2 regions of the Streptomyces sp. NPDC005811 genome follow, and region 2 is predicted to be linked to the other one. Evidence: riboswitches for the same ligand, from Rfam matches in the RefSeq annotation. Region 2 holds a riboswitch; the other holds the start of a gene.
The links. Region 2 has a riboswitch for cyclic di-AMP ahead of ABZ490_RS03985 (peptidoglycan DD-metalloendopeptidase family protein). Riboswitches for the same ligand answer to the same signal wherever they lie in the genome.
Positions count from the first base shown of each region.

Region 1: another riboswitch for cyclic di-AMP. It lies ahead of ABZ490_RS18415 (NlpC/P60 family protein); the one in region 2 lies ahead of ABZ490_RS03985 (peptidoglycan DD-metalloendopeptidase family protein).

Region 1 is NZ_JBEXXK010000015.1:160,373-165,706, reverse strand. It holds gene ABZ490_RS18425 (M23 family metallopeptidase) at 1-672, shown strand, start outside; gene pcrA (DNA helicase PcrA) at 753-3,248, opposite strand; cyclic di-AMP (ydaO/yuaA leader) riboswitch at 3,480-3,655, shown strand; gene ABZ490_RS18415 (NlpC/P60 family protein) at 3,663-4,832, shown strand; gene ABZ490_RS18410 (tellurite resistance/C4-dicarboxylate transporter family protein) at 4,924-5,334, shown strand, end outside.
Region 2 is NZ_JBEXXK010000003.1:69,152-74,485, forward strand. It holds gene ABZ490_RS03975 (tyrosine-protein phosphatase) at 1-429, opposite strand, end outside; gene ABZ490_RS03980 (alpha-galactosidase) at 651-2,756, shown strand; cyclic di-AMP (ydaO/yuaA leader) riboswitch at 3,061-3,219, shown strand; gene ABZ490_RS03985 (peptidoglycan DD-metalloendopeptidase family protein) at 3,224-4,225, shown strand; gene ABZ490_RS03990 (hypothetical protein) at 4,400-4,981, shown strand; gene ABZ490_RS03995 (DUF6250 domain-containing protein) at 4,965-5,334, shown strand, end outside.

The sequences.
Region 1 (5,334 bases), on a different contig from region 2:
GTGATGGGTGTCGCCGGCATCGCCGCGGCCTCCGTCGGCACGCTGACCGGCGGCGACGACAAGGACACCACGGCCACCGCCTCGGACGCGCAGCCGGTGAAGCCGTCCGCCGCCAACAACAAGCTGGACTCCCAGCTCGAGACGCTCAGTGCCGAGGCCGACAACTTCGCCGACCGGGCCAGCCGGACGCAGGAACGCATCGACCTCAAGGAACAGCAGGCGGCCGAGAAGAAGAAGGCGGCGGCGGAGGCGGCCCGCAAGGAGCGGCTGCGCCCGAAGTACGCCCTCCCGGTCGCCCAGCGCGGACTGAGCGCCTACTTCGGCCAGGCCGGCGTCAACTGGATGTCCCAGCACACCGGCATCGACTTCCCCGTCTCCTACGGCACGACGGTGATGTCGGCGACCGACGGCACCGTACGGACGCAGTGGAACAGCGCCTACGGCAACATGCTGATCGTGACGGCCAAGGACGGCACGGAGACCTGGTACTGCCACCTCTCCACCTACCGGGTCGCCTCCGGTTCGACGGTGAAGGCCGGCGATCCGATCGCCTACTCCGGGAACTCGGGCAACTCCACCGGCCCGCACCTGCACTTCGAGGTCCGGCCGGCCGGCGGTTCGCCGATAGACCCGCTGCCGTGGCTGCGCAGCCACGGGCTGGACCCGACGTAACGCCTCGACCGCCTGTGGTGCGATGAGCCCCCGAGCCCCCGCCATGCACGCGGGGGCTCACTCATGTGCGCTGCGGCTGTCTACAGCTTCTCGACCGGCGCGTACCGCAGCAGCAGCCGCTTGGGCTTGCTGTCGCCGAAGTCGATGGTCGCCTCCGCGTTCCCTCCCGTGCCCTTCACGCCGACGACCGTGCCCAGCCCGAACTGGTCGTGGGTGACGCGGTCACCGACGGCCAGCGCGACGACCGGCTTCTCCGTCGCGCCCCGGCGGGTCGCGAAGCCGGAGGCACCGGCGGCCGAGGAGCGCGAGCGGGACGAGGACAGCGAGGCCGCCACGCCGGACACCGGACCGGAGGACACGGGCGCGCTCGCCCCCGTCCGCTTCCAGTCCACATGGGTCGCCGGGATCTCCTCCAGGAACCGGGAGGGCGGGTTGTACGACGGCTGGCCCCAGGCGCTGCGCAGCGAGGACCGCGTGAGGTAGAGCCGCTCCCGCGCGCGCGTGATGCCCACATAGGCCAGGCGGCGCTCCTCCTCGAGCTCCTTGGCCTGGCCGAGGGCGCGCATGTGCGGGAACACGCCGTCCTCCATACCGGTGAGGAAGACGACCGGGAACTCCAGGCCCTTGGCGGTGTGCAGGGTCATCAGGGTGATGACGCCGGAGCCCTCCTCGTCCTCGTCGGGGATCTGGTCGGAGTCGGCGACGAGCGCGACCCGCTCCAGGAAGGCGGCGAGCCCCCCGGCGGCAGCGCCCTCCCCCTCGGCCTGCTCCTGCTCGAACTCCAGGGCGACAGCGGCGAGTTCCTGGAGGTTCTCGATGCGGGTCTCGTCCTGCGGGTCGGTGGAGGCCTGCAACTCGGCCAGGTAGCCGGTGCGTTCGAGCACGGCCTCCAGGACGGTCGCGGGGCCCGCTCCGGACTCGACGATCGTCCGCAGCTCCTCCATCAGCACGTTGAACCGCTTCACCGCGTTCGTCGACCGCGCGGCCATGCCGTAGGCCTCGTCGACGCGCTTGAGCGCCTGCGGGAAGCTGATCTTCTCGCGCTGGGAGAGGGCGTCGATCATCGCCTCGGCGCGCTCGCCGATTCCCCGCTTGGGGACGTTGAGGATCCGGCGCAGCGGGACGGAGTCCTCCGGGTTGGCGAGGACGCGCAGATAGGCCAGGACGTCCCGGACCTCCTTGCGCTCGTAGAAGCGGACGCCGCCGACGACCTTGTAGGGCAGGCCGACGCGGATGAAGACCTCTTCGAAGACACGGGACTGGGCGTTGGTGCGGTAGAAGACCGCGACATCGCCCGACCTGGCGTCGCCCGCGTCGGTGAGGCGGTCTATCTCGTCGGCGACGAACTGCGCCTCGTCGTGCTCGGTGTCGGCGACATAGCCGGTGATGCGCGCGCCCGCGCCCGCGTTGGTCCACAGGTTCTTGGGGCGGCGGGACTCGTTGCGCTCGATGACGGCGTTGGCGGCGGACAGGATCGTCTGCGTGGAGCGGTAGTTCTGCTCCAGCAGGATCGTCGTCGCGTCCGCGTAGTCCTCCTCGAACTGGAGGATGTTGCGGATCGTCGCGCCGCGGAAGGCGTAGATCGACTGGTCGGCGTCACCGACGACGCAGAGCTCGGCGGGCGGTATGTCGTAGTCGTTGGGCGGTACGTCGACCGGGTGCTCGGAGGTGCCGACCAGCTCCCTGACCAGGGCGTACTGGGCGTGGTTGGTGTCCTGGTACTCGTCGACGAGGACATGGCGGAAGCGGCGGCGGTAGTGCTCGGCGACATCGGGGAAGGCGCGCAGCAGATTGACCGTGGTCATGATCAGGTCGTCGAAGTCGAGCGCGTTGGCCTCGCGGAGCCGGGACTGGTACATCGCGTAGGCCTGGGCGAGGGTCTTCTCGAAGCCGTCGCCGGCCTGGGCGGCGAAGTCCTCCTCGTCGATCAGCTCGTTCTTCAGGTTGCTGATCTTGGCGCTGAAGGACTTCGGCGGGAAGCGCTTGGGGTCGAGGTCCAGGTCGCGGCAGACCAGGGCCATCAGCCGCTTGGAGTCGGCGGCGTCGTAGATCGAGAAGGAGGACGTGAAGCCGAGCTTCTTCGACTCGCGCCGCAGGATCCGCACGCACGCGCTGTGGAAGGTCATCACCCACATGGCGTTCGCGCGCGGGCCGACGAGCTGCTCGACGCGCTCCTTCATCTCGCCCGCGGCCTTGTTGGTGAAGGTGATCGCGAGGATCTGGCCCGGGTGGACGCCGCGCTCGGCGAGGAGGTGGGCGATGCGGTGGGTGAGCACACGGGTCTTGCCGGAGCCGGCGCCGGCGACGATGAGCAGGGGGGTGCCGGCGTGGACGACGGCCGCGCGCTGGTTGTCGTTGAGCCCCTCCAGGAGGGCGGCGGCGTCGATCGCCGGGCGGGGGGCGCCGTCGCGGTAGTAGGCGTCCCGGTCCGGGGGCGCGTCGAACTTCCCGCCGAACAGATCGTCCGGAAGCGACTCCGGAACGTGATCGTCCTCGGGCGGCGGCGGGGATTCCTCCTCATGGCCCGCGGGGGCCTGGAGGTTCGCCAGGAAGCTGTCGTCAAAGAGGCTGCTCATCGCTCTCCGAGTCTAGGGTGCCCCACTGACAACGCGCGGCCGTCCCCCGAACATCCCCGCCCTCACCTTCCGAGGCGGCGATATCACAGCACGTGATCCCATGTCCCGGCTTTGCGCAAGGTAACAAAAATGTATCGGGCATATCGCCCATCAACCTTCACACGGGCCACACGAGTTGGCTACCGTTCCGGGCAGGCCACGCGGATCCCCACCGGCGAACCTCGCCGGGCCGTACGGCCTCCGCCGAGTCCGGTGCGCCCCCTGTGAGGCAGCCGGAGCCGGGGACCCACCGAGACCCCGGGGTGAATCGGCCCGACTTCCCCAGCGGGAGACGGCCGTAGGGCGCCCTTCCGAACCATCCGCCCGAACCCGACAGCTAACCCGGTAGGCGGACGATGGAAGGAGTCGCCTCTCTTGGCGTCGCAGCACCGCAAGCCGCGCTTCAAGGGCAACCGCGCGGCAGGCATACGCACGCCCGCCCTGGCCACCGCCGCGCTCACCTCCGTGGCCCTGCTCTCCCAGTCGGCGAACGCCGCCCCCTCCGACGACGGCAAGCCGAGCCTGGAGGAGGTCGAGAAGAAGGTCGACGACCTCTACCGCCAGGCGGAGTCGGCGACCGAGAAGTACAACGCCGCCAAGGAGAAGACGACCAAGCAGCGCAAGCAGGTGGACGGTCTCCTCGACGACGTCGCCCGGCGCACCCAGAAGCTCAACGAGGCGCGCGAGGAACTCGGTTCCTTCGCCGCCGCCCAGTACCGCACCGGTGCCTCCGCGCCCGACACGGCGACGTTCCTGCTGGCGGACTCCCCGCAGGACTACTTCGACCAGACGCAGCTGATGGGCCGGCTGACCGACCGCCAGAAGGGCGCCGTCGACGACTACGTCACCGAGCAGTCGGAGACGATGCGCAAGCGCCAGGAGGCCGCCGAGAGCCTGGCGACGCTCAACGACGCCCAGAGCGACCTGAAGACCGCCAAGGCCTCCGTCCAGAAGAAGCTCGGCGACGCGCGCGAGCTGCTGGCGCAGCTGACGGCCCAGGAGAAGGCGCGGCTGGCGGAGATCGAGAAGCAGAAGCAGGAGGAGGCCGCGCGCGAGGCGGCCGAGCTGGCACGGCAACAGGCGGCCCAGGCCGCCCAGCAGGACACCGGCACGTCCTCCTCTTCGTCGTCTTCGACTTCTTCTTCGTCTTCTTCCTCGTCCTCGTCGTCGTCGGACGCCTCGTACACCACCAAGGCCGAGAAGGCGCTCGCGTTCGCCCGTGCGCAGATCGGCAAGCCGTACGTCTGGGGCGCCACCGGCCCCGACTCCTACGACTGCTCCGGCCTCACCCAGGCCGCCTGGAAGGCCGCCGGCGTCTCCCTGCCGCGCACCACGTACGACCAGGTGAACGCCGGCACCACCGTCTCCCTCGCCGACGCCCGCCCCGGTGACCTGGTCTTCTTCTACGACGACATGAGCCACGTCGGCATCTACATCGGCAACGGCATGATGATCCACGCCCCGAAGCCGGGCGCGTACGTGCGCGAGGAGTCGATCTACTACGACGGCGAGTCGGGCATCCACAGCGTGGTCCGCCCGGCCTGAGCCCTGTGCGGGCACACGCGTGCAGGTCGTTTTTTGCGACTACGCGCGTGTGCCGCCGCGTGAGCCGCCTCACGTCCCTAGCATCGGGCCCATGCCCGGCACCTCCTCCCTTCGCGCCTGGTGGGCGCGGCGTCCGCCGGCGGCCGGAGCCGCCGTGCTGGCCACCGGCATCCTGTCGATCGGCCTGCGCCTGGCGAGGCACGAGGTCCTGTCCCACGCCGCGCTGGCGCTGGCCGCCGCCGCCTGGGTGGCGCTGGCCGCAGACTTCGCCGTACGCCTCCTGTGGGAGCGCCGGCGCTGGCTGGCCGAGGCGGCCACACCGGCCGGGCTGACCGCGGTGGCCGCCACGACCGTGCTCGGCACGGGCGTCTCGGCGCTGGGCCGGCAGTCCTTGGCCTGGGCGCTGGTGGCGCTGGCGGCCGTACTGTGGCCGGTGCTGATGACGGATGTCGTACGGCAGCTCGCCCGCCGCGTCCTGAGCCACCGGGCCCGCCGGTTGCCC
Region 2 (5,334 bases):
CAGCACGCGCGAGTGCTCGGCCGTACGGCCCTTGATGATCGTGCGGTACGAGGCGATCATCCGGCCCGCGGCCTTGCCGTCGCCGAGGAGGACGCGCAGCTGCTCGATGTCGCCGTCGCGGACCATCTTCCAGAACTCCGCGCCGTCCGCCGGGTCCGACAGCGGCAGGTTCACATGGAGCACCCCCGCCAGCGCGACGTCCGGGCCCTCCAGCTTCTGGTCCGCCGCGTTGCGGAAGTCGAACACCGTGTGCAGGCCCAGGGAGGACAGGAACGCGGCGTCCTCGTCGGTCGCGTGCGCGAGATGGCCGCTGCGGAACAGTACGCCGTGCCGCACCCGCCGCCCGTCGGCGGTCGGCAGACCCCCCACGTCCCGGAAGTTGCGGACACCTGCCAGCTCGGGCTCGGTCGACGGGATCTGCTGCGTCACGGGGGCTCCCTCCCGGTTCGGGCTCCGCCGGTGCGGCTCGGGTGACCGACGGGGCCGATTCGACCATACGACATGGATTCCCCGGGCAACGGGTTGTCCACAGCCGGACGAATCCTTCGTCTCCCCAGGTGAAAGGTTTGTCCACAGACGTTGCCGGGCAGGGCGCGCGCAGCTGATGATGTTGGGGCTTGATCGCACCTGTTCGAATCAGTGGGGGTTTGATGCCCGAGACCGTGAAGCCCGAGATCGCCGCGGGCGGCCGTACCTGGCTCCTTTCGGGGCCTGGGAGCAGCTATGCCCTCCACCTCACCGAGGCCGACGAACTGGTGCATCTGCACTGGGGGCCGAGGATCGCGCTCGCCGACGCGGAGGCGCTGGCGGCCGTGCCCTTCGCGGGCCGCGCGTCCTTCGAGGCCGCGCTGGACGGGCATGAGGAGTACCCGGTGGAGGGCGGCCCCCGCTTCGTCCGCCCCGCCCTGTCCGTGCGCACCGGCACCGGGCGCCGCGGCACCGAGTGGACCTTCGCGTCGTACGAGATCCAGGACACCGACGACTCGGGCGCCGAGCTGCTGTTGCACTTCCGGGACGGCGCCCTGGTGATCACCCTGCACTACCGGATGCGCGGCGACGTCGTGGAGCGCCGGACGACCCTGCGCAACGACGGGGAGGAGCCACTGGAGCTGCTGCGCGCCGACTCCGCCACCTGGACCCTGCCCGAGCGCGACGACTGGCGGCTGTCGCATCTGCACGGCCGCTGGGCGGCCGAGTCCCGTCTCGTGCAGGCCCCGCTGACCTACGGCGAGAAGATCATCGGCAGCCGGCGCGGCCATACCGGCCACCAGTACCTGCCCTGGGTCGCCCTCGACACCGACGCGACCGAGGAGCGCGGCGAGGTCTACGGCTGCGCCCTCGGCTGGTCCGGCTCCTGGCGCATCGCCGTCGCCCAACTCCCCGACGCGCGCGTGCAGATCACCGGCGGCGCCGGACACGACGACTCCGGGCTGCTGCGGCTGGCCGCGGGGGAGTCCTTCACCACGCCCCTGTTCGCCGGACTGTGGACCGACGGCGGCTTCGGCGGGGCCAGCCGCGCCTGGCACGCCTACCAGCGCGCCCACGTCATCCCGGACGCCGGCCGGGACCGGCCGGTGCTCTTCAACTCCTGGGAGGCCACCTTCTTCGACATCTCCGAGGAGCAGCAGGCCACCCTCGCCCGGCGGGCCGCGGCGATCGGCGTGGAGCTGTTCGTCGTCGACGACGGCTGGTTCGGCGCCCGCACCGGCGACCACGCCGGCCTCGGCGACTGGTGGCCCAACCCGGACCGTTTCCCGAAGGGCCTCAAGCCCCTCGCCGACTACGTGCACGCGCTCGACATGCAGTTCGGCATCTGGGTCGAGCCCGAGATGGTCAACCCGGACAGCGAGCTGTACCGGGCGCACCCCGACTGGGTCCAGTTCCAACCGGGACGAAAGCGGACGGAGTTCCGCAATCAGCTCATGCTGAACCTGGCGCGCGAGGACGTCCAGGAGTACCTCTGGGAGCGGCTCGACGGCCTGCTGTCCAGCGCCCCCATCGACTACGTCAAGTGGGACTTCAACCGCTGCTTCACCGACGCCGGCTGGCCGGACGACCCCTACCCGCAGCGCCTGTGGGTGGACCACGTCCGGGCCCTCTACGCCCTGCTGGACCGGCTCCGGGCGGCCCACCCCGGGGTGGCCTTCGAGTCCTGCTCGGGCGGCGGCGGACGGATCGACCTCGGCATCCTCGCCCGCACCGACCAGGTGTGGACCTCCGACAACACCGACCCGCTCGACCGGCTCGACATCCAGCACGGCTTCAGCCAGATCCACCCCGCACGCGTGATGGCCGCCTGGGTCACCGACAGCCCCAACACCCAGCTCAACGGCCGGATCAGCTCGCTGCGCTTCCGGTTCGTCAGCGCCATGGCCGGGGTGCTCGGCGTCGGCGGCGACCTCTCCGAGTGGACCGAGGAGGAACTCGCCGAGGCCCGCCGCTGGGTGGACCTCTACAAGGAGATCCGGCCCCTCGTCCAGCACGGCGACCAGTACCGGCTGCGCCCTCCGGCCGGCGGGCTGAGCGCCGTCCAGTACGTCGGCGGCGACGAGACCGTCGTCCTCGCCTGGCTCCAGGCCCAGCGCTACGGCGAGCCGGTCGCGGCGTTGCGCCTGCGCGGCCTGGACCCGACGGCGTCGTACGAATGCCGCGAAACGGGCGAAGTCCACCGAGGTGCGGTGCTGTTGCACCACGGGCTGCGGACCGGGCTGCGCGGTGACCTCGATGCGACGGTTATCCGCCTGCGTCGCATCTGAGGGTTCTGTCCGAATTGAATCCTTCGTTCCAACTCGCTCTGGAATAAGGGATCCTGGAGGGGTATTACGTGAGCAGGGTCATATTCGTGACCCTGCGTCGCCCGTCATGCTCACGTAATCAAAGTGCTTTTCAAGGGCGTTAGCCGAAATTCCCGGTGCCAGATGCACGGAGCGTCACTGGGAATTCGCACAGCGGATCAAGAGAAAGACGTGAACAGGGCAACCACTGCTTGTTCCTGTGCGTCTTGGTCGCTTACGTTCCAGACCAATCCGGACGGACGCCGAATCCTGCCGCCGCCCGGAATCCGCACACTCACCCGTGCACGGCAGGAGCGGGGGACCCACAGGCAGAACCGCCTGTTCCGGTCTCCGGAACAGGCTTGGGGTAAAGCCGCGACCCGTCGCGGCCGGGCATCTCCAGTCCGCACCCGACAGCTCACCTCGCAGGCGCCGGAGAGGAATTCGCCATGCCCGCGAAGGGTAAGCACCGCCGCCCGAAGACCCAGCGCTTCACCCGCTCCATCGCCGTCGCCGGAACCGGCGGGGCCGCACTCGCCCTCCCGCTCATGGGGGCCACCGGCGCCCACGCGGCCACCCCGCAGTCGGTTTCCCAGGGTGCTTCCCAGGCCGTCGCGCAGACCGTTTCCCAGTCGGTGGCGGACAGTGCCGTCCAGGCCTCCGCCACGACACGGAAGTCCGCCGCGAGCGCCCGGAGCTACACCGTGCGGGCCGGCGACTACCTCGCCAGGATCGCCGACGAGCAGCACGTCGGCGGCGGCTGGCAGAAGCTGTACGCGGACAACCGCGAGGCCGTCGGCAGCAACCCCTCGCTGATCCACCCCGGCCTGAAGCTGTCGCTCGGCGCGAAGGCCGCGAGCACCGAGTCGTCGACCGGCTCCTCGTCGTCGTCCTCGTCGTCCTCGTCGTCCTCGTCGTCTTCTTCGTCCTCGTCGAAGTCGACGCAGTCGTCCTCCTCGCAGTCCTCCGACACGAAGGCGTCGTCGTCCTCGTCCTCCTCGGACACGGCCGCCCGGTCCGCCGAGAGCGCCACCGCCTCCAGCGGCTACACCCTCCCGGTGTCCGGCGCGACCGTCGGCACCGGCTACCGCGTGGCCGGCAGCATGTGGTCCAGCGGCTACCACACCGGCGTCGACTTCGTCGTCCCGACCGGCACCTCCCTCAAGGCCATAGCCGAGGGCACGGTCGTCTCCGCCGGGTGGGGCGGCGCGTACGGCAACCAGGTCGTCATCAAGCTCAACGACGGCTACTACGCCCAGTACGCCCACCTGTCGCAGCTCTCGGTCTCGGCCGGCCAGACCGTGACCGCGGGCCAGCAGATCGGCCTCTCCGGCGCCACCGGCAACGTGACCGGCCCGCACCTGCACTTCGAGATCCGCACCACGCCGAACTACGGATCCGACGTGGACCCGGTCGGCTACCTCCGCTCCCACGGCGTCGCCGTCGGCTGACCCCGCGCCTGACGCGCCCGCCTGACGCGCCCGCCTGACACGCAGAACGAAGGCCGGACCCGAGCCCCGGGCCCGGCCTTCGTTCTGCGTGTTCATGATTGTCGTATTGCGGTCTCGTGGCATCCCTTTTCGCCCCATCGACAGCCGGGCCAGGGTGGGGACACAGTGATCCCCGTGAAGGGCAAGCGCTTTCTGCCAAGAACCGTCGCCCCCGCGGGACAGGCGGCCGACGAGGACGGCCGCCGACTGAACCGCACGCCGCCGCGCAGGTCGACGACGACCTGCCGGGACACCTCGCCGGGCGCGGGGACGTACGCCGTGCGGCACGCTCGGCCCGGCGGCCTCGACGGCGACGGACGGGCGGAGGTGCTGGTGCACACCGCGGCCGGGGCCGACTTCGCCGACGGCGCGACCGGCGCCGAGCGCACCCGGCAGTCCGTACCGGACGGCTTCGTCGCCGACGGCCCCTCCGGCGGGCAGTTCGGCAGCGCCCACCTCGACGGCGAACACCGCAGCCTGGTCACCATGTTGGTGACCCGCGGCGACCTGACCGGCGCCTGTGCACCACGACCGAGCCGACCGGCACGCGGATCCGCGCCCTGGCCCAGAACCCCGCGTACCGCCTCGTCCGGACCGTCCGCGGTGGTCTCCAGTTCGACGTACACCGACCACCATCTCGGCACCGAGACCCGCCGGATCCCCCGTCCCGCCCTCACCACGACCCGAGGAGCCGACCGACGTGACGACCACGCGTAGAGCATTCGGAGCACTGGCGGCGGGCGCCGCCCTGGCGGCCCTCGGCCCGACGGCCGCCGCCGCGTCCGCCACCGGCCATGCCCCAGGTCACGCCAGAGGGTTCCGTCACCGCAGGCTGCTCGCCCGCGACGACTTCCGGCACGGCCTCGGACAGTGGGCCGTGGAACTGGAGCGGGGCGGGACCGTCACGGCCTCGCACGGCGTCCTGGAGGTCGACGTGCCCGCCGGGGCGACCCTGTGGTTCACGCGGCCGTTCGCGGGGCCGTACGTCCTCGAGTACGTCGCCACGCCGGTCTCCGCGGGCGGCGTCAACGACCGTGTCTCCGACCTCAACAACTTCTGGAACGCCGTCG